Regions from separate parts of the Arthrobacter sp. PvP023 genome, predicted to be linked through region 1. Evidence: riboswitches for the same ligand, from Rfam matches in the RefSeq annotation. Region 1 holds a riboswitch; each other region holds the start of a gene.
The links. Region 1 has a riboswitch for cyclic di-AMP ahead of JOE31_RS18790 (C40 family peptidase). Riboswitches for the same ligand answer to the same signal wherever they lie in the genome.
Positions count from the first base shown of each region.

Region 2: linked by a shared signal. The riboswitch ahead of JOE31_RS11120 (NlpC/P60 family protein) and the one ahead of JOE31_RS18790 (C40 family peptidase) in region 1 are both predicted to bind cyclic di-AMP.
Region 3: linked by a shared signal. The riboswitch ahead of JOE31_RS19510 (hypothetical protein) and the one ahead of JOE31_RS18790 (C40 family peptidase) in region 1 are both predicted to bind cyclic di-AMP.

Region 1 covers NZ_JAFIBI010000001.1:4,147,964-4,154,832, forward strand. The annotation lists gene JOE31_RS18765 (molybdopterin molybdotransferase MoeA) at 1-298, opposite strand, end outside; gene JOE31_RS18770 (DUF6457 domain-containing protein) at 295-666, opposite strand; gene JOE31_RS18775 (molybdenum cofactor guanylyltransferase) at 727-1,344, opposite strand; gene JOE31_RS18780 (HNH endonuclease) at 1,391-1,891, opposite strand; gene JOE31_RS18785 (NlpC/P60 family protein) at 2,117-2,881, opposite strand; gene JOE31_RS18790 (C40 family peptidase) at 3,021-3,605, opposite strand; cyclic di-AMP (ydaO/yuaA leader) riboswitch at 3,766-3,959, opposite strand; gene JOE31_RS18795 (M23 family metallopeptidase) at 4,073-4,894, opposite strand; cyclic di-AMP (ydaO/yuaA leader) riboswitch at 4,898-5,141, opposite strand; gene JOE31_RS18800 (metal-dependent transcriptional regulator) at 5,252-5,947, opposite strand; gene serC (phosphoserine transaminase) at 6,327-6,869, shown strand, end outside.
Region 2 covers NZ_JAFIBI010000001.1:2,406,107-2,412,975, reverse strand. The annotation lists gene JOE31_RS11150 (DUF5671 domain-containing protein) at 1-263, opposite strand, end outside; gene JOE31_RS11145 (hypothetical protein) at 221-649, opposite strand; gene JOE31_RS11140 (DUF5129 domain-containing protein) at 797-2,242, shown strand; gene JOE31_RS11135 (cupin domain-containing protein) at 2,413-2,790, shown strand; gene JOE31_RS11130 (DUF1918 domain-containing protein) at 2,859-3,050, opposite strand; gene JOE31_RS11125 (hypothetical protein) at 3,241-3,828, shown strand; gene JOE31_RS11120 (NlpC/P60 family protein) at 3,945-4,709, opposite strand; cyclic di-AMP (ydaO/yuaA leader) riboswitch at 4,713-4,907, opposite strand; gene JOE31_RS11115 (polysaccharide deacetylase family protein) at 5,137-6,723, shown strand; gene JOE31_RS11110 (hypothetical protein) at 6,794-6,869, shown strand, end outside.
Region 3 covers NZ_JAFIBI010000001.1:4,307,884-4,314,752, reverse strand. The annotation lists gene JOE31_RS19520 (dolichyl-phosphate beta-glucosyltransferase) at 1-456, opposite strand, end outside; gene JOE31_RS19515 (hypothetical protein) at 596-1,150, opposite strand; gene JOE31_RS19510 (hypothetical protein) at 1,301-2,077, opposite strand; cyclic di-AMP (ydaO/yuaA leader) riboswitch at 2,077-2,261, opposite strand; gene JOE31_RS19505 (HAMP domain-containing sensor histidine kinase) at 2,401-3,933, opposite strand; gene JOE31_RS19500 (response regulator transcription factor) at 3,937-4,677, opposite strand; gene JOE31_RS19495 (hypothetical protein) at 4,924-5,202, shown strand; gene JOE31_RS19490 (hypothetical protein) at 5,184-5,714, shown strand; gene JOE31_RS19485 (winged helix-turn-helix domain-containing protein) at 6,256-6,869, shown strand, end outside.

The DNA.
Region 1 (6,869 bases):
TGGCGGATGAAGCGTAGTGGGGCATGTCCTGGAGCGCCGTAATATCCGCCGCGAGCGTCCGGCCCAGCGCATTCCTGAGCGCCACCGGTCCCGGCGGGATGGGTGTGGCGCAATCGAATGACCTCTGCCGGGCCTCCTGCCAGGTGTGCGCCAAATGGGTGTGCCCGGCACCCGGGGATCCGGCCTCGGCCGCTACGGAACCGGCCTCGGCCTCGACGGTTGCAGCGAGGCGGGAGGAGTCCCCGCGGTCAGGAACGTCGCTGGCGGCGTCACCGCCGTCCGGCGGCGCAGCCGTCATGCGCCGGTGGTCCCGCTGTTGGTGGACGGGCCGGAGGCATGATCGGTCCGAACCGGGCCTGAACCTGCCACGGTGGGCTGTCCGGGCACCGCCGGATCCACTGCTGCATAGTCCATGGCAAGCGCCCGCGCCACGCCCAAGGCAGCCTGCATGGACACCGCGTCCGGGGCCTGCCCCGAACCCGTCGCCATTCCCGCCGCGAAGCCTGCGATGAAGGTGGTCAGCGGCGCCGCCGGCCGCACGACGGAGTGGGCCGCGACACCGGCCAGCGCGAGCACTTCATTGACATCGACCTCGACGTCCTCCAGCTCGAAGGCTTGCAGCAGCGCCCGGCACCAGTCCTCCAGCGTTTCGTCCTGGCTTTTCACTGTTGCCTCCAAACTCAAAATTCGGTTGCGGTGCCACCGCACGGTCCCACCGACGGTGGCTCAAGACCCTTGGCGGGACACCCCTAGCGCGGTGGCATCGTCCCAGGTGTCCACGTCGTCCGTGGCACCGGCGGGGACGGTAACAGTCCGCACGTCAAGCCTAGCAAGGAGGGCGAACACTGATGCCCCGGCAAGCCCCCCGCTCGTCTCCATTTCGTCAACGGAACGTTGTAGCGCAGCTGTGCTATAAAGGCCTGCGAGCGGTTGGCTGCGGCCGTCGAGGGAAGCGGACATGACACCATCCGGCCCTGCAGGGGCCGGGCCGTGGTCTGCGAGGGCGGCCCGAAGGGCGGCAACTGCCTGGTCCGCTTTGGGCATGTCGCAGGCCAGAATCAGCGTCATCGCGGCCCGGAGCGGACCGCGCGCCCGTTCCAGTGCCCCCATACCGGCAGCAATGGCCGCTGCGGGACCCGTAAAGGCAGGCTCCTCGCGGCACGTCAGGACACCGGCAGGCAGTTCGCCGGGATCCGGTCCCACCACCACTGTGGCGCGAGCTCCGGCAGCCGCCGAGAGCGACCGCGACAGGAGGGTGGCGCCGTCGTACATCAGCTGGGACTTGGGCACGCCGCCCAGGCGCGATGACCGGCCGCCCGCCAGGATTAAGGCATCAAACTCCACAGGGCCAGCCTAGCCATTGAGACGGGTCCTGCGCAGGATCGACGCCTCAGGCGGCGGATTCAGGCAGAAGGAAAGGGTCCCACGCAGGGGTGGGCTTTTCCAGCTCCTTGATCTGCCAGATGGTGCCGTGCGGAGGCGCGGGCACAAACCTGAGCTTCCAGCCCATCTCGGCAGGCGTGTGGTCGCCCTTCACGTTATTGCATCGAAGGCAGGCGGCCACAAGGTTTTCCCAGGAGTCCGCACCACCCCTCGATTTCGGATGGACGTGGTCAATGGTGTGTGCTGCCTTACCGCAATAGGCGCAGCGGTGTGCGTCACGGCGCAAAACGCCCCGGCGGCTCACCGCGGTGGTTGTGTTGTACCGCGGCCGGATGTAACGGTTCAGGAGAATCACGGACGGACGGCCCAGGATCTCCTGCGGCCCGACGACAGGATCGTCGCCCTCGGCCACTACGCTAGCTTTTCCGGTCAGCACAAGAACCAGCGCCCGGCGGAAGGTTACAACCGCCAGCGGTTCATATCCAGCATTAAGAACGAGAGTGCGCATGCACATACCTCTTCACGGCCGCGCCCGTCAGGGGCTCGAGGGCCGGCTGCCCTCTGCTTGTCCGGGCGCTATGGATCGACAACACAAGAGTAAACACTCAAGTGGCCGATCACCGAATCGGGTCCTTACCATACACTCCGTGTCGGCAAAAATTCACCTGCCGGAAACGCAGAAGAACCCCCGCCCGGAGGCAGGGGTTCTTCCGGCAAACGTTAGCTGGAGGCTTTAGCCGCCAACGCGGATGAAGACCGGGCCGGAGCCGACGTTGACGCTGAACAGGGAAGTGGTTCCGCCGTTCCAGCCACCGTGCACGGCCTGGCCGTTGCCGACGTATACAGCGATGTGGGCCATGCCCATGCCGCCGTTCTCGTAGTATGCGAGGTCGCCTGGCTGTGCCTCGGCTGCACTCACGGTACGGCCCAGGGAAAGGTAACCGGCCGGCCAGCCGTGGTAGTTGATGCCTACGGCCGCAAGCGCGTTGGTGGCAAGGGCGGTGCAGTCCTGGGCAACGCCGAGCTGGGCGTACGCCGCAGCTGCGATCGAAGCGCCGTTTCCGCTGGCAGCGGCGGGGGCCGCAGGGGCAGCCGGAGCCGCCGGGGCGGACACAGTCTCTGCAACGGCAGCCGGAGCGGCCGCGGGAGCAGCTTCCTGAACTTCAACAACCGGCTTGGGAGCCTCAACGACCGGAGCCGGGGAGGTGGAAACAGCCGGCTTCTCGAAGGAGATGGCGATGCTGGATGCAGCCGAGATGTTGGCCGGAGCGGAAGACTGGACTTCCAGGGTGGAAGCAGAGGTTGCTTCGCGCTGAACATTGGTGTCGGCAGCGTTGGCTGCGATACCGCTCGTCAGGACCAGACCGGAGGCAGCAGCGATAACCGCAGCCTGACGGCCCATGCCACCGGCGTTGTCGCCGACGGCCTTGGCAATGACAGCAAGCGAGTTGGTCTTTGTAACCTCGGCGCGATGCCGTGCGATGGCACGAGTAGTCATTAGTTCTCTCTTTCGTTTTCCTCAGACTGCATGGCAGGCCGCGGTTTTTGGACGCTCCGGCATCTTGGGGGTAAGCCGGAACGGCCCGAACAGGGTTTTTAGCGAAGAACGCGCACTTCAGCGATGGGAAGCGCGTGTGTTAGCGAAGCGTGTAGAACGCAGAGGTGCCCGTGGCGGACACAGCGTGCAGGAGAGTGCCCTGCGAGGGGTTGAGCGCGCTGATCATCATGCCGTTGCCGACGTAGATGCCAACGTGGGCGCCGCCGTTTTGCATGACAAGATCGCCCGGCGCCGGGGTGGCGGTAGGCGTCATGGCTGTCCATGCGTTGGTGCGGGGGATGCTGATGCCGGCCTGTGCGTATACCCACTGCGTGAAGCCTGAGCAGTCCCAGCCGCTGGGAGTGGTACCGCCCCAGACGTAAGGGCTGCCGATACCGGTGTAAGCGATGGCAGCGAGGCCCGATGCTGCTGCGGAAGATGCGGCGTCAGCAAGCTTGCTTGCCTTGGCCTCTCCGTCAGCCTCAGTGGAGGTCTCGCTGGCGTCCGTACCGGTGGACTGTGCCCGAACGGTTTCAACCTTGGGCGCTGCCTTCGTGGTCACTGCCGGACGCTCGAAGGAAACAGTCGCTGTGGGTTCTGCAGTTACGGTCAGCTGGGCCGACTGTGAGCCGGACTCCGTCGAAGCGGAAACGCCCAGGTTGGTATCGGCGGCATTTGCCGGCATCCCAACACTGAGGATCAGTCCGGAAGCAGCTGCGATAACAGCCGCCTGGCGACCTACGGTCCCGGCGTTGGCAGTAACAGCCCTGGACACGGAGTTTAACGGGTTCGTACGAACCGTTTGCGCGCGGTGGCGCGCAGAATTGTGACGTGTAGACACGAAGGTAGCCTCTCCCAATGCCTACGAGGTGAGCTGTCGGATTCGGATGGGAGTCACCCGGCCGCTCGGCTTCCTGGGAAGCGTTGCGACTTAACCCCAAGGTCTTCTTGCGAAGACCAAAATTGGTTCCCCCGCCTCTGCCAGACGATGTAATGCGAACGGACCTTGAGCGGTGGCAGAGTTAGGCAATCCACTCAAGAGCGCCAACTTCGGAAAAGTTGGCGTGCTCTAAACGGTACAGGAATTCCGAACGAATGTCACATTCAGGTCACGACATGTCACAGGAATGCGAGAGCGGCCGATCGTTTGGATCAGAGCCAGCCGAGCGGGTCGACGACTTCGCCGTTGACCATCACTTCAAAGTGGAGGTGGCAGCCGGTGGAGGCGCCGGTGGTCCCGCTGAGCGCCACCACGTCGCCGCGGTTGACCTTCTGGCCAACCTGGACACTGGACGACGAGAGGTGGTTGTACGTGGTTTCCAGGCCGTTGCCGTGGTCAATCACCACACGGTTGCCACCGCCGTAGGGGTGCCAGCCGGAGAAGGTCACGGTTCCGCTGGCGGCGGCGAATACGCTTGTGCCGCACTGGGCCGCGTAGTCCTGGCCACGGTGGAACTCGCCGGCTCCGCCCGTGATCGGGCTAACCCGGAAACCGAAAGGTGATGCGGTGACCATCTGTTCCAGCGGCGCGCCCAGGCTGCCGGTGGATGCCGCGCGGGTGATGGTTCCGGCTGACTGCGCGCTCAGCAACTGCTTGAGCTTGCCGTCCGGATCCCCCTTGGTGGCTACGGCGGTCCGGTTGAAGTCGATCTTGGCGCTGGCGGCAGCGGAGACCTCCGGCTGCGCCGCGACTGATGCGGCGGCGGTGGATCCCGTGTCTGACGTGGAGACCATGGGGCCGGTTGACGGTACGGTCACGGTAAGGACCAGTCCGGTGGCGGCCAGCGCGATGCCCGCCTTCTGACCCACGCCGCTCGCCGAGGCGAAGTCCGTAACCTGGCTGAACAGGCTCCGGCGCCGGCGCGCATCACGGTGTGCGTCGCGCGGCCTGACCGTCATTACGGCTTCGGCCACGGGGTACTCCGAAGCGGGACCTGTCGCCCTGCGGCGGCCCCTGACGGTCTGCGTGGTCAAGAATTATCCTCTCTGGAAAGCCTGCGGAGTTAGCTGTCGGATTCGGGTCAGAGAGATCAAAGACCCGGTCCGCCAATGCAAGGCATCCGACACAGGGGTATCCCAAAGGAATCCTTCGTCGGAGGTGCTTTGCCGCTGACGGACTTCACCCCAAGGCCGTCTTTCAACGGCCGGTTGTGGTTCCCCCGCCTCTGCCAGGAGGTGATTCGTACCTTGATCCGCTGGCAGAGCTCGGCTTCGGATCAGGTAACGCTTTCGTATCGGCGCTAGTCCTCAACTATAGGTGATTAATCAGCACGGTAATAATTCCGTTATCTGCGTCTCAACGTGTTGTAGGTGGTCCTACGAGGTGCACGGTTAGCGGACCGTAACAAATACGTGGGCCGCAACTTCGGGCGGCAGTTCCAGGGCGCCTTCGATCTCGGGTACGCGCACCGAGATGTACTCCCCCACGCGCTCCAGGGCGAGGGACGCCCCCGGCCGGATGCCGCCTTCATCGAGCTGGACCAGCAGCTCCGGCTCAACCTGGATGGGCTCGGCCAGGCGGCTCACGGTAATGCGGGAGTCGGCCCCGTATCCGGCCATGGCGTCAAGAAGGTTCACCACTCCGTCGGTGAACGCGGGAGTGGGCTGTCCGCCAAGTGCCGCCAGGCCGGGAATGGGGTTGCCGTAAGGGGAAACCGTGGGATGGTCCAGGAGCTCGAAGATGCGCCGCTCAACCCGCTCGCTCATGACGTGTTCCCAGCGGCAGGCTTCGTCATGGACATACGCCCAGTCGAGGCCGATGACGTCGGCGAGGAGCCGCTCCGCAAGGCGGTGCTTGCGCATAACCTCGGTAGCCCGTTTCCGGCCTGTTTCGGTGAGCTCAAGGTGCCGGTCGCCCGAAACAACCACCAGTCCGTCGCGTTCCATCCGGCCGATGGTCTGCGAAACAGTGGGGCCGGAGTGGCGCAGCCGTTCGGCAATCCGCGCACGGAGAGCAACGATGTTCTCTTCCTCAAGCTCCAAGATTGTCCGAAGATACATCTCCGTGGTGTCGATCAGATCCGTCATCCAGCTCAGCTCCTCGAGCACAGTCCTTGCGTCAGTCCCACCGTACCGCGCGGAGGCGTTTCCCGTTGGCCGCGGCGAAGTGGACCTGCATCCACCGATCAGCCTTGGGGAACGGCCTCCCGGGATCAGTCCGGCCGGCATCGCGGCCCGCTATACGTCAGGGACCAGCTTAGCCTATTTTGAATTACTCCGGATAATTCGGCGCCGAGCTTCACAGGGACGTACCGCCTGCGCCTCAGGGATGTCTCAGTGACTGGACTATGACGGATACCGTTCCGTTCCCCACCGGCGCGTCAGGCAGAATATAGGGGATTCCCCCGGCAGGAACCCGTGCACTGCCAGGCCTCCCCCACGTCCACGCCGAAAAATTGGAGCCATTGTGAGCGACACCAGCATCACTATCCCCGCCAACCTCCTGCCCAAGGACGGACGGTTCGGCGCCGGGCCTTCAAAGGTCCGTCCCGAGCAGATCGAGGCCCTGTCTGCCGCCTCCGCCACGCTTCTTGGCACCTCGCACCGCCAGGCTCCGGTCAAGAACCTCGTAGGGTCCGTCCGCAACGGCCTGAGCGAGTTCTTCCGCGCCCCGGACGGCTACGAAGTCATCCTCGGAGTGGGCGGCTCCACCGCGTTCTGGGATGTCGCGGCGTTCGGGCTGGTGGACAGCAAGGCCCAGCACCTCTCCTTTGGGGAGTTCGGTTCCAAGTTCGCCTCCGCCACCAACAAGGCTCCGTTCCTGGACGCATCCTCCATCATCAAGGCCGAGCCCGGTACCCGGCCCGTAGCGCAGGCGGAAGCCGGCATTGACGTGTACGCCTGGCCCCAGAATGAGACCTCCACGGGTGTCGCTGCCCCGGTCACGCGGGTTGCCGGCGCGGATGAAGGATCGCTGGTCCTTATCGATGCCACCTCCGCTGCCGGCGGG
Region 2 (6,869 bases), 1.7 Mb from region 1:
GCCATGGGCCCGCCGATCAGTGTGAACGCCAGCGACCGGGCCAGGCCTGCCACGTCGCCTGCGACAAGCACCGTGCCGGCGCCGAGGAGCCGGCCCAACAGGCCGCTCAGGCCGATGGCCGTCACCACAACCAAGGCGAAAAGCAGAGTGTATACGATGAGGCGGCGGACCGTCGGCTGGGCGGAACCCGCCGCCGGAGCAGGCACCGTCCGGGCGGCGGTCATTGCTTCACCGTCCGGTTCGTACAGACCCTGAGCTGCCATGGCGCGGAATCGATCAACCATTTTCCGTCCGTCTTGACGAGGTCAAACACGTCCTCCGTCTCGTACTCCGAGTTCCCGAAGGGTCCGCCCCCGTTGGACACCACGATAAGGACCCGTACGTCCGCAGACGAGGCGCGCTCCGTGGTGGACACCAAAGTGACCCGCAGGTTGTCCGTGGAGGCCCGCTCAAAGTCGACACACTGCGTCCGGGCGGATTCTGTCAGGTAGGCGGTGGCCGCCGACTCGTCGCCGTCGATGACGGCTGCGGAGTAGCGCTGCACCACGCCCTGTGGCGTGGACTCGTCCAGCAGGGCCGGTTCGCCCCGCGAGAAGACCACCGCCAGGGCAGCCACCGCCAGGACGGCAATGACTGCCAGGATAATCACGAGGATCCTGTTCGGTCTTCCCGCCGCTGCTTCCATGTGGTCAGTATGTCGCACTGCCCACACCCTAGCTACGGTACTTTCGGCCCTATCAGCGGTGGCTGGCATGAACGAGGCTGAAGACAATCGTTGCCTCATGGGAAAGGAATCATGCGGAGAGCACTGGCTGCCGTGTTGCTTGTATTGCTCGGCCTGCTCTGCGGTTCAGCCGCCGCCCTCGCGGAGCCGCCGGTGGAGATTGTGGTGGAAGACGGTGCCGGAGTCCTGGACCGCACCCGGCTGATCCCGGCGGTGGAAGCCATCGACTTCTACGAACCAACCCGGGTTGCCGTATTCACGTACCGGGGCTCGGCGGATGCCAACCTCAATGAAGAAGTCCTCCGCTTCGCCCGGGCCGAACATCCGGAATGGATCAGCGGGGACGGCCAGAAGTGGGCGGACGGTCTGTTCATTTTCGCCGTGGACCCGGTGGGACGCCATGTGGGCACCTACATGGGCGAGGACCGTAAAGTCTCCCTGGAACAGCGCGAGAACATCCAGGACGCCTCAAAGGATTTGCTTCGGGATGCCCAATGGACGGACGGAACCATCGCCGGCATCCGGCGCGGGGCGGAGCTGATCAACCAGCCCTGGTACCGGTCCACGGCATTTCTGGTGACGGCATGGAGCTCTGTGGCCGCGGCTGTCCTCGGTGCCGCGGCATGGTTGATTGTGCGCTGGCGGACCAGGGCGGACAGCCGCAAGGAGCTCGCCCGCGGGGACGCCAGCTACTCCAACGTCAGCATGGATCTGCAGGTCACCGAGCTGAACGCCGGCACCATTCCGGAGTCCTCGCGGTACGGCAGCACCGTCCTGGAGAAGCACCGCACGTTCCTGGCCAGGTACAAAACCGCCACCGAGCTGGCCAACCGGGCGCACGCGCTGACTCCACGGGCCATGAGCCGGCGGCCGAACCTCAAGCTGGTGCGGGATTTTGCCGACGCTTCCGCTGAACTGGATGCCCTGGATGACGTCATTGCGGACACCAACGCATTGCTCAACCGCGGATCAGCGTGGGCTTCCGCGTGGGACCGGCAACTCGCACCATTCCGCAGTGACCTGGCAGCCCTGGAACAAATGCTCAGCAAGCGGCACGCCGCGGGGGACTCGGCGACCGCAGCGGCGCTGCGGTCCTTCCGCGACGAGAGCCACCGGGAGATCGAACGGTGGTCGGCCGAACTCGCCGAGGGCACCATCAGCCCGGAAACGGCCCTGGACCGGCTGCGGGATGCCCGGACGCACCTGACTGAGCTCCTGAAAAGCCACGCAGACACAATAATCGCAGGCTTCGCCAAGACCGACCGGGAAGCCAGGCTGATGCGCGAGGAAATGGAGAGCTCCCAGGCCGGTACCAAGGTCAAGCACGGCCGTACCTACGAGCCCAGCATCCTTGGCACGGTCTATCCGTCGTACTACTTCTTCTCAGTCCCCGCCTTCAACACGGGGTTCAGCACCGGCGTGGGCAGCGTCAGCACAGCCCGCGGCGGGGGCAGCACCACCGGCTACGGCGGCAGCGGAGGCAGTTTTTCCGGGTCCGGGAGTTCGTCCAGTTTCTAGGCGCCGACGGGTCTCGACAAGGATCCCGGATCGGAGGAAGCTGAGCATCGTATAGCGATCACTTCATCGGTTCGCCGCATCGATCCAGACCAGGCAGACCGACTCCGCTGTCCGGTCGCGCTAGCGGGACCGGACAGCCCCATCCGCAACTCCGATTGATGGAGAGAGCCATGACCACAAATGTTGTCGCTCAGCTGGCAGTAAAGTCGCACAATTCTCCGGACGAAAAGCGCCGCCCTGACAAGACGGAAGTGGATCTTGTATCCGTCGACGCCTACACCATCGGAAGATTTACCTTTGAACCCGGCTGGCGTTGGTCCGAATGCATCAAGCCCGTCGCTCAGACCGATTCATGCCAGCTCAGCCACGTTGGTTTCTGCGTTTCCGGCAAACTCACGGTCAAGACCTCTGACGGCAGCCAGATCACCATCGCCGCTGACGACTCCTACAGCATCCCGCCAGGGCATGATGCATGGGTTGAGGGAGACGAGCCCTTTACGGGCATCGAGTTCGTCAGCGCCGCAGTGTTCGCCAGGGCACCCGAATAGCAGACAGGCGGCGTCTGGCGCCCAGGCAGCGAACCAGCCCAGCGGCTTCACAGTTCACAGCGGCTTCGCTACTGCGGGTGGATCCTGTCAATAACGAAATCCCCGCCGGGAATGACCGTGGTTTCATGGCCGTCGTCGAAACGCACCACGTAGGGCGGCGCTCCGTCAGCGCCATGGACCTCAATGATCTGGCCGTGCCGCTCCGCCGATCCGACCGTCTTGCCCCGGATAGTGATCCGGTCTCCCTGGGTTGCCTTCATGGCAATCACCTCCAAAGACCAGAGTACGAGTGTCGGGGCATGGATAACAGGGCCGTTCCGCACTGGCAGGCCGGGGTATCGGCCGGGCTTCCATGCGGCACCACCCGGGATCTGGCGCTGGTGGCCGCCTGGCAGGAGTATTGGGATACAACGGATCTTGACCCTGGCACCGGACCGAGGGGGAACGGCTATGGCGGAGGAGAAACCCACCAGCTGGTGGGCTACGCTGCCCGGTCTGCTGACCGCCGCTGCAGCGGTGATCACCGCTGTGACGGGGCTGCTGCTTGGCCTGGGGCAGCTTGGGGTGTTCGACGCCGGCAAGCCCGCCGCTTCAACGGCGGGCTCCTCCGCCACCGGCGCCTCCGCACAGCCGGACGGCACTGTCCCGCCGTCGGGTGCCGGGTCCGGCGGCGGTAACAGCCCGGAGTGGGCGGTAGCCCTGCCGGCCGAGCACCGCTACAGGGCTGCCGACGTCGAATATGAAATTCTTGGTGCCCGTGCGCGCCCTGACGTGTCCGGCAAGATCGCGTTGACGTTCACGCTCAGATGCACCAACCACGGCAGGTATGACATCAACTTCTGGGACTCAACGTTCAGGCTCGGCGCCGTCGGAGTCAGCCACTCCCCCGATTCCGGCCTGAACGAGCTGGTGGCTGGCGATTCAAGCAAAACGGGCGATGTCCGCTTCACTATCCCGGCGGACACCCGCGATGCCGTCCTGCGGATCAAGTTCGCACAGGGCGAGAGCACGGTTCCGGTCGCGATCTCCCCGCCCTGAAACCCCGGGCAGATGTGTGGCGACGGGGAAGGCCGGTGACCGGCTGCCCCCAAGGCAGCTGATCACCGGCCTGTCATCCGGTTTCCCGGCCCCTCGGGGAGAACGGGACCGGCAGGCTAGGCTCCGGCGCGGACGAAGGTCACGCCGCCGGTGGCCGTCAGCCAGGACAGCGGGTGGGTGACGGTGGCGTTGACACCGTTCATGCCGCCGCTGATCACCTGTCCGTCGCCGATGTAAATGCCCACGTGGCCGGACTGGACCACCATGTCGCCGGGCTGGGGTTCCGCCACCACTGAGCCGTAGTTCATGAACTGCATGGGTCCCAGGTCGCCGACGGGAATGCCGGCGGAGCCAAGTGCCTTTTCCACCATGGCGGTGCAGTCCTGGGTGATGCCCAGTTGCGCGTAGGCGGCAGAAACCATGGCGGCGTTGACACCGCCGGCCGCCGGGGCAGGAGCCGGAGCCGGCGCAGCTGCCTGGACCTGGACGGAAACGGCAGGAGCCGCCGGCGCCGCAACCGGTGCCGGCGCTGCAGCCGGGGCCACCGCTTCTGCCGGGGCGGGCTCGCCAACCGGCACTTCCACTGGAGCGGGGGTGGTGCTGACGTCCGGCCGCTCGAAACTGATCCTGACGTGGGAGTCCGCGCTGAGCGGGGCACCCACCTGGGCCTTGGCGTCGAGGCCGGATGCCGGTGCCGAATCGCGTTCCGCGGGAGCCTCGGCGGCCTGCGCAGCCATCCCGCTGGACAGGACCAGGCCAGAAGCCGCCGCAATCGCCGCGGCCTGGCGGCCAACCTTGCTTCTGCCGCGGGCCGTTGTGACGCCGGAGCGTCCTGCGGGCGCGGTTGACGGATGGTGAGCGGGCAGTTTGCGTGAAGACATGAAGTAACCTCTCCCGATGCCTGCGAGGTTAGCTGTCGGATTCGGATGGGAGACACCCGGCCGCAGTTGCCATCCGCTCAGCGGACGGCTTGCGGCTTCACCCCGAAGACCTGCACAACAATCCTGCAGGCCAAAAGTGGTTTCCCCGTCCCTGCCGGATGGTTTCGATCGGATCCCGGGCCGCGGCAGGGTTAGGCAATCCGCCCGGGAGTGCCCGTATCGGAGATAACCGGCACTGTCCCACCGTACGCGCGCCCCTCGGCCGATGTCACATTCGGATAACGCACTGCCGAACCAAGCGCGGAATGCAGGTAGCTGCGGTGTACTCGGGTACTGCGTTAATCAAAGTCGAGTGTTTTGCCTTGACGCCACGAGGCGTAGTCTACGTGCATGTTCTTGCGGGGGGACTCACACGCTTGGAGGCATCATGCGTTGGTCCAATCAGCCTGTCCGCAAGCCCGCGCGTCACGTGGCGGATCCCCCTGAACCTTTGGCCGGAGGCCCGCACGGCAGGCGCTGGGTTGCAATCCTGGGTGCGCTGCTGCTTGCTGTCAGCACAGTGGCGGGCGTGGCCGGCACTTCGAAGGCCGCGGGGCCGACCATCGTCAGCCTGACGTTCGACGACGGACTCGGCAGCCAGTTGGCCGCAGCGCAGGAGCTGAAAGCCCACGGCCTGGTAGGAACTTTCTTCATCACCACGTCCTTTGTGGGCCAGTCCGGGTTCCTCACCCAGGCAAACCTGAACACTCTCGTGGCCGATGGCAACGAGATCGGCGGCCACAGCGTGACCCACCCGGACATGACAACGCTCAGCGCAGCGGCCGCCAGTGCGGAGGCCTGCAACAGCAAGTCCACCCTCGAAGGCTGGGGCTTCACCGTCCGTAACTTCGCCTACCCCTTCGCGGCGGAGAACGCCACTGCCCAATCAGCGGTCCGCGGCTGCGGCTACGCCAGTTCCCGGGGCCTCGGTGACATTCGATCTCCGGCCAGCTGCGCCGGCTGCCCTGTTGCCGAGACCCTGCCGCCGGCTAACCCCATGGTCACCCAGGCACCGGACCAGGTGGACAGCACGTGGACCATGGCAACTCTTCAGGCTGCCGTCACCAACGCCGAGTCAACAGGCGGCTGGCTGCAGCTGACCTTCCACGAAATTGCCACCGGAACTGATCCGACGTTGTCCATCAGCCCCGCACTGTTCAAAGAGTTCGTCACGTGGCTGGCTGCGCGGACAGCAAACGGTACGACGTCGGTCCGTACAGTGGCGCAGGCGCTGGGCCAGTCCCCTGTGGCGTCACCGCCTCCGTCACCTTCGCCGTCACCGTCACCATCACCGACGCCCACTCCTTCAGCCGGGCCGGCCGTTAGAGGCGCCATTGGGGCGCTCTGGGTGGCGCAAGGCGCGGGAAACGGACCGCTCGGTTCCCCGGTCACGAATGAAGTCTCAGGACTCCGAAACGGAGGCGTTTACCAGAGTTTCCAAGGCGGCCAGGTCCATTGGTCGCCGACTACCGGAGCGCACAGCACCAGGGGTGGAATTGGCACGGTCTGGGCTGGGCAGGGATGGGAGAACGGTAAACTCGGCTACCCTCTTTCGAGCGAAATCCCGGGGCTAAAGGGCGGCGGCGTTTACCAGGTCTTCCAAGGCGGACAGATTCACTGGTCACCAGCATCAGGAGGACATGCCACGCTAGGGGCCATTGGCGCTGCGTGGTCCGCGCAGGGGTGGGAAAACGGTGGTCTGGGATACCCGGTCTCACGTGAAGTCACAGGGCTCAGGAATGGCGGCGCCTACCAGGTTTTCCAGGGAGGTCAGATCCACTGGTCGGCCGCTACGGGCGCCCACGGCACCAAAGGCGCCATTGGCGCGGCCTGGGCAGCTCAGGGGTGGGAAAACGGCCTCCTCGGCTACCCCACCAGTGACGAATACATCGCATCCGGTGGCGTCGCAGCACAAAATTATCAGGGAGGACAGGTTACGTGGTCACCGGCTCGGGGAATCTCCATCACGTACTAGGCCGAACCACTGCATCGGATGACGCGGCAATCCGTCTTAGATGGGCGGTCCGTAGGTGAAAAACTATTGCGTGGCCATCTGCCAGCTGAGCGATCAGCCGCCGGAGGATTTCGACGTCAACACGGAGCTCTTGATCCTCGAGGGCA
Region 3 (6,869 bases), 160 kb from region 1:
GTCGCTGGAAAGACTCACGTCCATGTAGGCCAGCACGGGTGACGGCGAGGCCAGCCACACGGTGCGGAGCGCGTTGCCGCGGCCTTTGGAGGTGAGCCGGACCACGGTGACCTCGCGTAGTTCCCGGGCCACACGCTCGGCGGTCTTGAGCGTGCCGTCGGTGCTGGAATTGTCCGCCACCGTAATCCGGAACGGGTAGGGAAACGTATCGGCCAGGTACAAGTGGAGCTGCCGCAGGGATTGCTCCAGACCCTGTTCCTCGTTATAGACCGGGATGACTACATCCAGCACCGGCGCAGCGGTTCCTGTGGTGCCGGTCATGTGCGTATCAACGGGCGCCCGACGGACGCGACCCTGCCGGGGGAACGTCGGGGCGGGAGGACCCGGCCGGGCGTCGACGGCGGCCCGCGGTTGCGGGTGCAGCAGGGTTCCCGTGGCCAGGTCTGTGGGCGTCATGGTTCAACTATGGCGCCGCAGCATATGAAGGATTTAGGCCAAAGCTGTGCAGCTGCTGTGGGCTCTGTCAGGACCGGAACAGGAACGGAAGCGGCAGCGGTGCTCCCGCCGTCATTGGTGGGAGCACCGCAGCCGCGGTTTATGCGTCAGGGGCGAGTAGCGAACAGATGTTCGTGGCAGTGCCGGATCCTGAGAATCTCCGCAATTCGTTGCCTTTGGAATCCACAGAGAAGTTGACATTACCCCGTGTGAGGAATAGCCCGTCAGGAGACGGGAGCTGAAGGAGGCTATTGCCCGTAGCCTTCACCTCGACCACGTTCTCGCTCGGGAACGAAAAGAAAAGGACGCCCGTGATGACGTAACTGGCGGTCTTTCCGTCTGGCCCCGTCAGCGTTATCTTCAGCCTCGGGGAAGTGCTGATGATGTCCCCGGAGGGAGTCGTGATGTTCTTGGCCTTGCCGGTGACTTCACCGGTGACAGGAAATCCACAGCTCGTGAAGGTGGCGGGTCCGTCCACGGTGATCGGCGGGCCCGAAGGGGCGGCGGCGGCCGGAGCGGCGGCTGCGAAGATTGAGGCCAGGACGGCCGTCGGAACTAACCATTTTTTCATTGTTGTGCTCCCTGCATCTTGATGACGGCGCTGGGCCGGCAGCCGCTGGGAAGACGATTGAAAGCGGCGGCGACCCAGAGTCACTCCTCGACCTTGTGAAAACCTTGTGGCTCCGTAACGGAGAGAAGGTCCCGTCCAACAAGAAGCACCACGCCAATACGGCCGGAGGCCCCGAACCCAAGCATGGATTCGGGGCCTCCGGTGTTGCGAGCCAAGATGGCTTCGTGTGCCGGTTTAGTACCAGTTGTTGGCGTAGTGGAAGTCCAGGGCGCCGCAAGGGGAGCCGTACCGTTCCTTTACGTAATTCAGGCCCCAGTTGATCTGGGTGCGGAAGTTGGTCAGATAGTCGGACCCGGCGCTGGCCATCTTTTCCGCCGGCAGCGACTGGACGATGCCGTACGCGCCACTGCTGGCGTTCGTGGCAGTGGTCTTCCAATCCGATTCCTTGGTCCAGAGCGTGGTGAGGCACTGCATCTGGTCAGCCGCCCAGCCGTACGTTCCGAGCTGCGAGGCGGCATACGCCTGGGCAGCTGCGGGATCGTCAACAGCTACGGGCGGTGCCGGGGCCGGAGCCGGTTCGGGGGCCGCGGCAGGTGCAGGAGCGGCGGCGGCCGCAGGCGCTTCCGGTGCCTTCTCCTCCGACGGCTTCTCCCCGGAGGACTGCGCGTTCACGCTGACAGAGGACGGAGCGGGCATGGCGGAAACGAGGATTTTTTCGAACGCGAGCTTCGATTCGGCGTCGGCAGTGGTTGCGGCACTTCCCGCGCCCGTTGCCGATGTTGCGGGGGCGGCGGGTTCGGAAGCCTGGCCGGCGGCGCCGACGCCAATCAGCACCGCGCAGGCGGTGGTTACTACTGCGGCCCGGCGGCCGGAGCCCTGCAGGCTGGCCGCGAACCGGGACAACGGGGACGTCTTGGCGGCTGGTTCGGCGCGGTGGCGTGAGCGGTGCGCAGGCGCTGCGGACGTGCGGGAAGCGGGCTCAGGACGTACTTCTGGCGTGGATTTAGTCATGGTTGCCTCTCGATGCCGGCGGAGTTAGCTGTCGGGTTCGGATGAGGTCATCCGGCCGCACGGAACTTCACGTGTCGGCTTCACCCCAAGGGCGGCAATGCAGAATGCCCGGAGACCTGGGTCCCCCGCCTCTGCCTGATCATGAGGAAACCCGGGTAGCGGCAGAGTTTGGCGTCCATCCGGATATGCGGCCGGAACGGTGGCCGCACTCCAAAAACGGTACAGGAATCTTGCGATTAAGTCACATTTCGGTAACGAGGATCACGACGGCGGCGCGTTGGCTTGCGTAACTGCCTGCACTGCAGGCCGGGCTTCCGGTGCGGCTACGCTTCCGGTGCTTCTCCCGGGAGGCGCAGCGCAAACTCTGTGCGTCCCGGGCGGGAAGTGACCTCGACGGTTCCACCATGCGCCTCCACAATCGACTGCACGATCGACAGCCCCAGCCCGCTCGTGCCCTCGGCAGCCGCAGCGCCCGCGCCGCCGGAACCCGACGCGGAACCTGCAGGACTGGTTCGCGCGGCGTCAGCCCGGGCAAAGCGGGCGAAAACCCGGTCCACAAATTCCGGCGGGATCCCGGCACCGTTGTCCGTTACGGTCACCACAGCGCTGCCGTCGGCCGACCGCATCACTCCGGTGACCACGGTGGTGCCCGGTTCCGTGTGCTTGCGGGCATTGGAGAGCAGGTTGGCCATCACCTGGTGCAGCTGCTTGGCATCCCCGCGGACCACCACGGGCTCTTCCGGGAGCTCCAGCTGCCAGATGCGGTCCGGTGCCATGACCTTCTCGTCGCTGACGGTTTCCACCGCAAGCTGCGTCAGGTCCACATCGCTGATCTTGAGCGGCTGGCCTTCGTCCAACCTGGCCAACAGCAGGAGGTCCTCCACCAGGGTGGTCATCCGTTCGGACTGGCTCTGCACCCTGGCCAGCGATTTCTGGCCGTCCGGGGTGAAGTCCTCGGTCATCCGCATGAGTTCCGTGTAGCCGCGGATAGCGGTGAGCGGCGTGCGCAGCTCGTGCGAGGCATCGGCCACGAACTGGCGCACCTTGGTTTCGCTCTGTTGCCGGGCCTCAAGCGCCTTGGAGACGTTATCCAGCATGAGGTTGAGGGCGTGCCCCACACTGCCCACTTCGGTTCCGGGATGCGCGTTCGACGGCGGCACGCGGACTGCGAGGGCCACCTCGCCGGCGTCGAGCGGCAGTTTCGAAACCTGCGTGGCGACCTCGGACAGTTGCTCGAGGGGTTTCATGGTGCGTCGGATCAGCACCGTTCCGGCAAGGCCGATCAGTACCAGGCCGCCCATCGACACGATCACCATCGTCCATACCAAGGAGTTGAGCGTGTTCTGTTTCTCGTTGAGGGGGAGCCCGGTGACAATCACGTCCCCGTATGGCGCCGCCACCGCCACCAGGCGGTAGGAGCCGGTGGACAGTGCCCGATCGACGGGCGTTCCGTCGTGCTGGAGTGCCAAAAGAACCTGGTTATCCTCGGGGGAGAGGGACGCCACGGTGGCGTCTTTGGCGAGGAACCCGGCGCTGCTGACATTCCCGTCATCTATGCGCGCGATGAGCGTCCCGACACCTTGGCCCGGGCCTTCGAACCCGTCCTGCCTGCCGGACGGGTTGCTGGGGCGTGGCCGTCCCGCCTCGTTCGATAGCCGTGAGGCCTGCCCCAGTCGTTCATCAAGCTGCCTGGTCAGGAAGGAATCCATGGAGGCATAGCTGAACAGGCCGATCGCGCCGCAGATCGCCACAAGGAGTGCCATGGCCACGAGTACCAGCCGGGTGCGGAGGTGCCAGGTCGAAGGATCAAGCCAGCGGCGGCGGTCTTTGCGGGTTTCGCCGGAGAGTGTGGGCACCGCTCAATCCGCCGGTTTGATGACGTAGCCCGCGCCGCGGACAGTGTGGATCATGGGCGGGTGCGTGGCATCCACCTTCTTGCGCAGGTAGGAAATGTAGAGTTCCACGATGTTGGCCTGGCCGCCGAAGTCGTAGTCCCATACGCGGTCCAGGATCTGGGCCTTGCTGACCACCCGCTTGGGGTTCTCCATGAGGTAGCGGAGGAGCTCGAACTGGGTGGCGGTCAGCTGCAGTTCCTCCCCGGCCCGGGTCACTTCGCGCGTGTCAATGTTGAGGACGAGGTCGCCCACCACCAGTTCCGCGGTGTCCATGGCGGCCACTCCGGAGCGCTGGACCAGCCGGTGCAGGCGAAGGAGCACCTCTTCCATGCTGAAGGGCTTGGTGACGTAGTCGTCGCCGCCGGCCGCCAGGCCGAGGATGCGGTCCTGGACGGCGTCCTTGGCCGTCAGGAAGAGGGCAGGCACCTCCGGCGCGAAGGCGCGGATCCTGGTGAGCAGCTCAACGCCGTCGAACCCCGGGAGCATCACGTCCAGCACCAGCACGTCCGGGCGGAACTCCTTGGCAAGTTTTACGGCTTCCGGGCCGTCTCCGGCGACGGCAACGGACCAGCCTGCCATCCGCAGGCCCATGCTCATGAGCTCGGAGAGGCTGGGTTCGTCGTCAACCACCAGGGCACGGATGGGGGAGCCGTCCGGGTGGGTGAGCTGGGGAAGGTTGTTAGTCATGGAGTGCGAAGTGGCCATGGGACAACTCTCCGATCTGCGGTTTAGCCGGCCCTATGGGGATCCTGTGGGCCAGCTGTGAATCCCAGCCTAGCGAGCTGAACGCAACGCCGGGCCCTCCGTGGGCTGCCCGGCGAGGATCGGCTGCATTCCCGGGGTGAAACCAGCTTCGGAAAGGTCACAGCTTGACCTCTTGCCCCGCACAGGCTCCGCACAGGAACGCTTCGGAGTCTGGGTGGACAAAGCCCCAGGCCCAAGGAGTACGCCATGAACAACCACCACAGCACGCCGGTTCCGGACAACGATTCCGACGGGACCCCGGAAGACCGGCCGGTCCCTGCAGGCGGTCGTGTGAACATCCCCGTGAGCAGCCCCGCCAACGGCGGGCAGGCGTCCGGGTGGGGAGTGCCGCCGTCGGCCGCTGCTTCCGGTTCGCTGCCCGAGGCGGGATGGGGATCATCCCGGCCGTCCGCTAGCTGGGGTACCCCGCCGCCGGAGCGGCGGCTGTTCTCGCAGGCGGGGCCGGCGTGGGCATCTATGCGCTGACCTCCAGCTCTGCGGCGGCTGACGGCACGGGCGGCGCAGGTGCAGGTGGACTGCAGGAAACATCGCCGGGCGGCCGCGGCGGCGCGCAGGGCGGTTTTGCCGACGGCGGGATGCCGCCCCAGGGCGGCCCCGGCAACTTCGCCCCGGATGGATTGGGCGGAATGGGCGCCGGAGTGTCCGCCGCAGTTCACGCCGAGTACGTGGCCCTCGAGGACGGCGCCTACGTGACCAGGGTGGAGCAGCAGGGAACGGTCACCGAGGTGAACTCGGGCTCCGTGACAGTCAAGAGCACGGACGGCTTCAGCCGCACCTATTCACTCGGTTCGGACGTGACGGTGAGCAATCAGCAACGAAGGCGTCAACAGTCCGGCGCTACGGGCACCAGCCAGCTCACTGTGGCTGACATCGTGTCCGGGGCGATGGTACGAGTCGTTGCGGGAAAGGATGGTGACAGCTTCCCGGCGGAGTCCGTCCAGCTGGTAGTAGCGACGCTCACCGGACAGTCCAACTGAGCCGGCCGGCGGGACGGCGGGGCTACGGGGGACGGAATTTTTCTGTGTAGCCCGGCCGGGGGCTGGACATGTGCAAAGCGCGTCCTCCGTATTTCAGCAATTCCAAGCTGACTGAATTTTCGCACCGAAAAGACGGGTTCCGGAGAAGAAAATTCGGCTATGGAGAGAATCCGATCGATCGTTCTGAAAACACCTGTTATATTATTGGCATTTCAGAATCGTGATTTGGACCACAATGCGGGATTTTGTCTCACGATGCGGACCATAGTGTCCATTGTTACTTGCAAGTTTTCATTGTTACGTTGCACACTTCAATTGTGAACAAGAACTCAACAGCACCTGCAGCCGCAGAATCCTGGACCAGCCCACCCGCTGGCGAAGACATGCGCTGTTGTCGAATGCACGCCTAACTTCCCCACCCCGAGAAGTTTTTAGGCATTCGCCCCTAGCCCAGCGTCGGGCGCCCCTCCCCAGATCTCATTGCGGGGAAAGACAGCATTCGAGCCGCGATGACGGCCATTCACATTGAGGTAAGCATTCCATGTCAGTTGCATCTGGATACGTCCACATCTCCGTCCGAAACGCCAACAAGGGCGGCCAGCCCTCAGGCCTCCGCCAAGGATTCGGCGCCCGTCCGGCGTTCGCCCCGGCAGCCCCCGGCAACAGCTTCCCAGCCCCCGGCTACGCGCCCCAGGGCTACAACCCGAACTCCTACGGCCAGCTTCGCGCTGTCCCGGCCGCCGAAGCCGCCCCGCAGACGGCCCCCACCCCTGTGATTGCACCGGCCAACGGCAGCGCCGTCCGCCCCGTCGCAAACGAAAACGTAGCCCGTGGATTTGTCCTCTACATGGGCATCGACGAGGAGACTGCGGCAGCAGCCGGAACCTCCATCGCGAAACTTGCCCAGGAAATCCGCGCCTACGCCCAGTCGCTCGTCTCCGGTGCGGAGAGCTACGCCGCGGTGGCTGTAGCCCCCGCCAGCGCCCCGGGTTCCGCGCTCGACGTCGTACGGTCCACCTTCGGCGACCCCACCGTCAACTCCCGGCAGCGCACCGAGACCACCCGGCTTCCCCAGCCGCAGGATCCCCGGCCGTCCGGCGTCCTCATCGACCTGGCCCGCCGCGAAGTCCACCTCGACGGCGACTCCCTGAACCT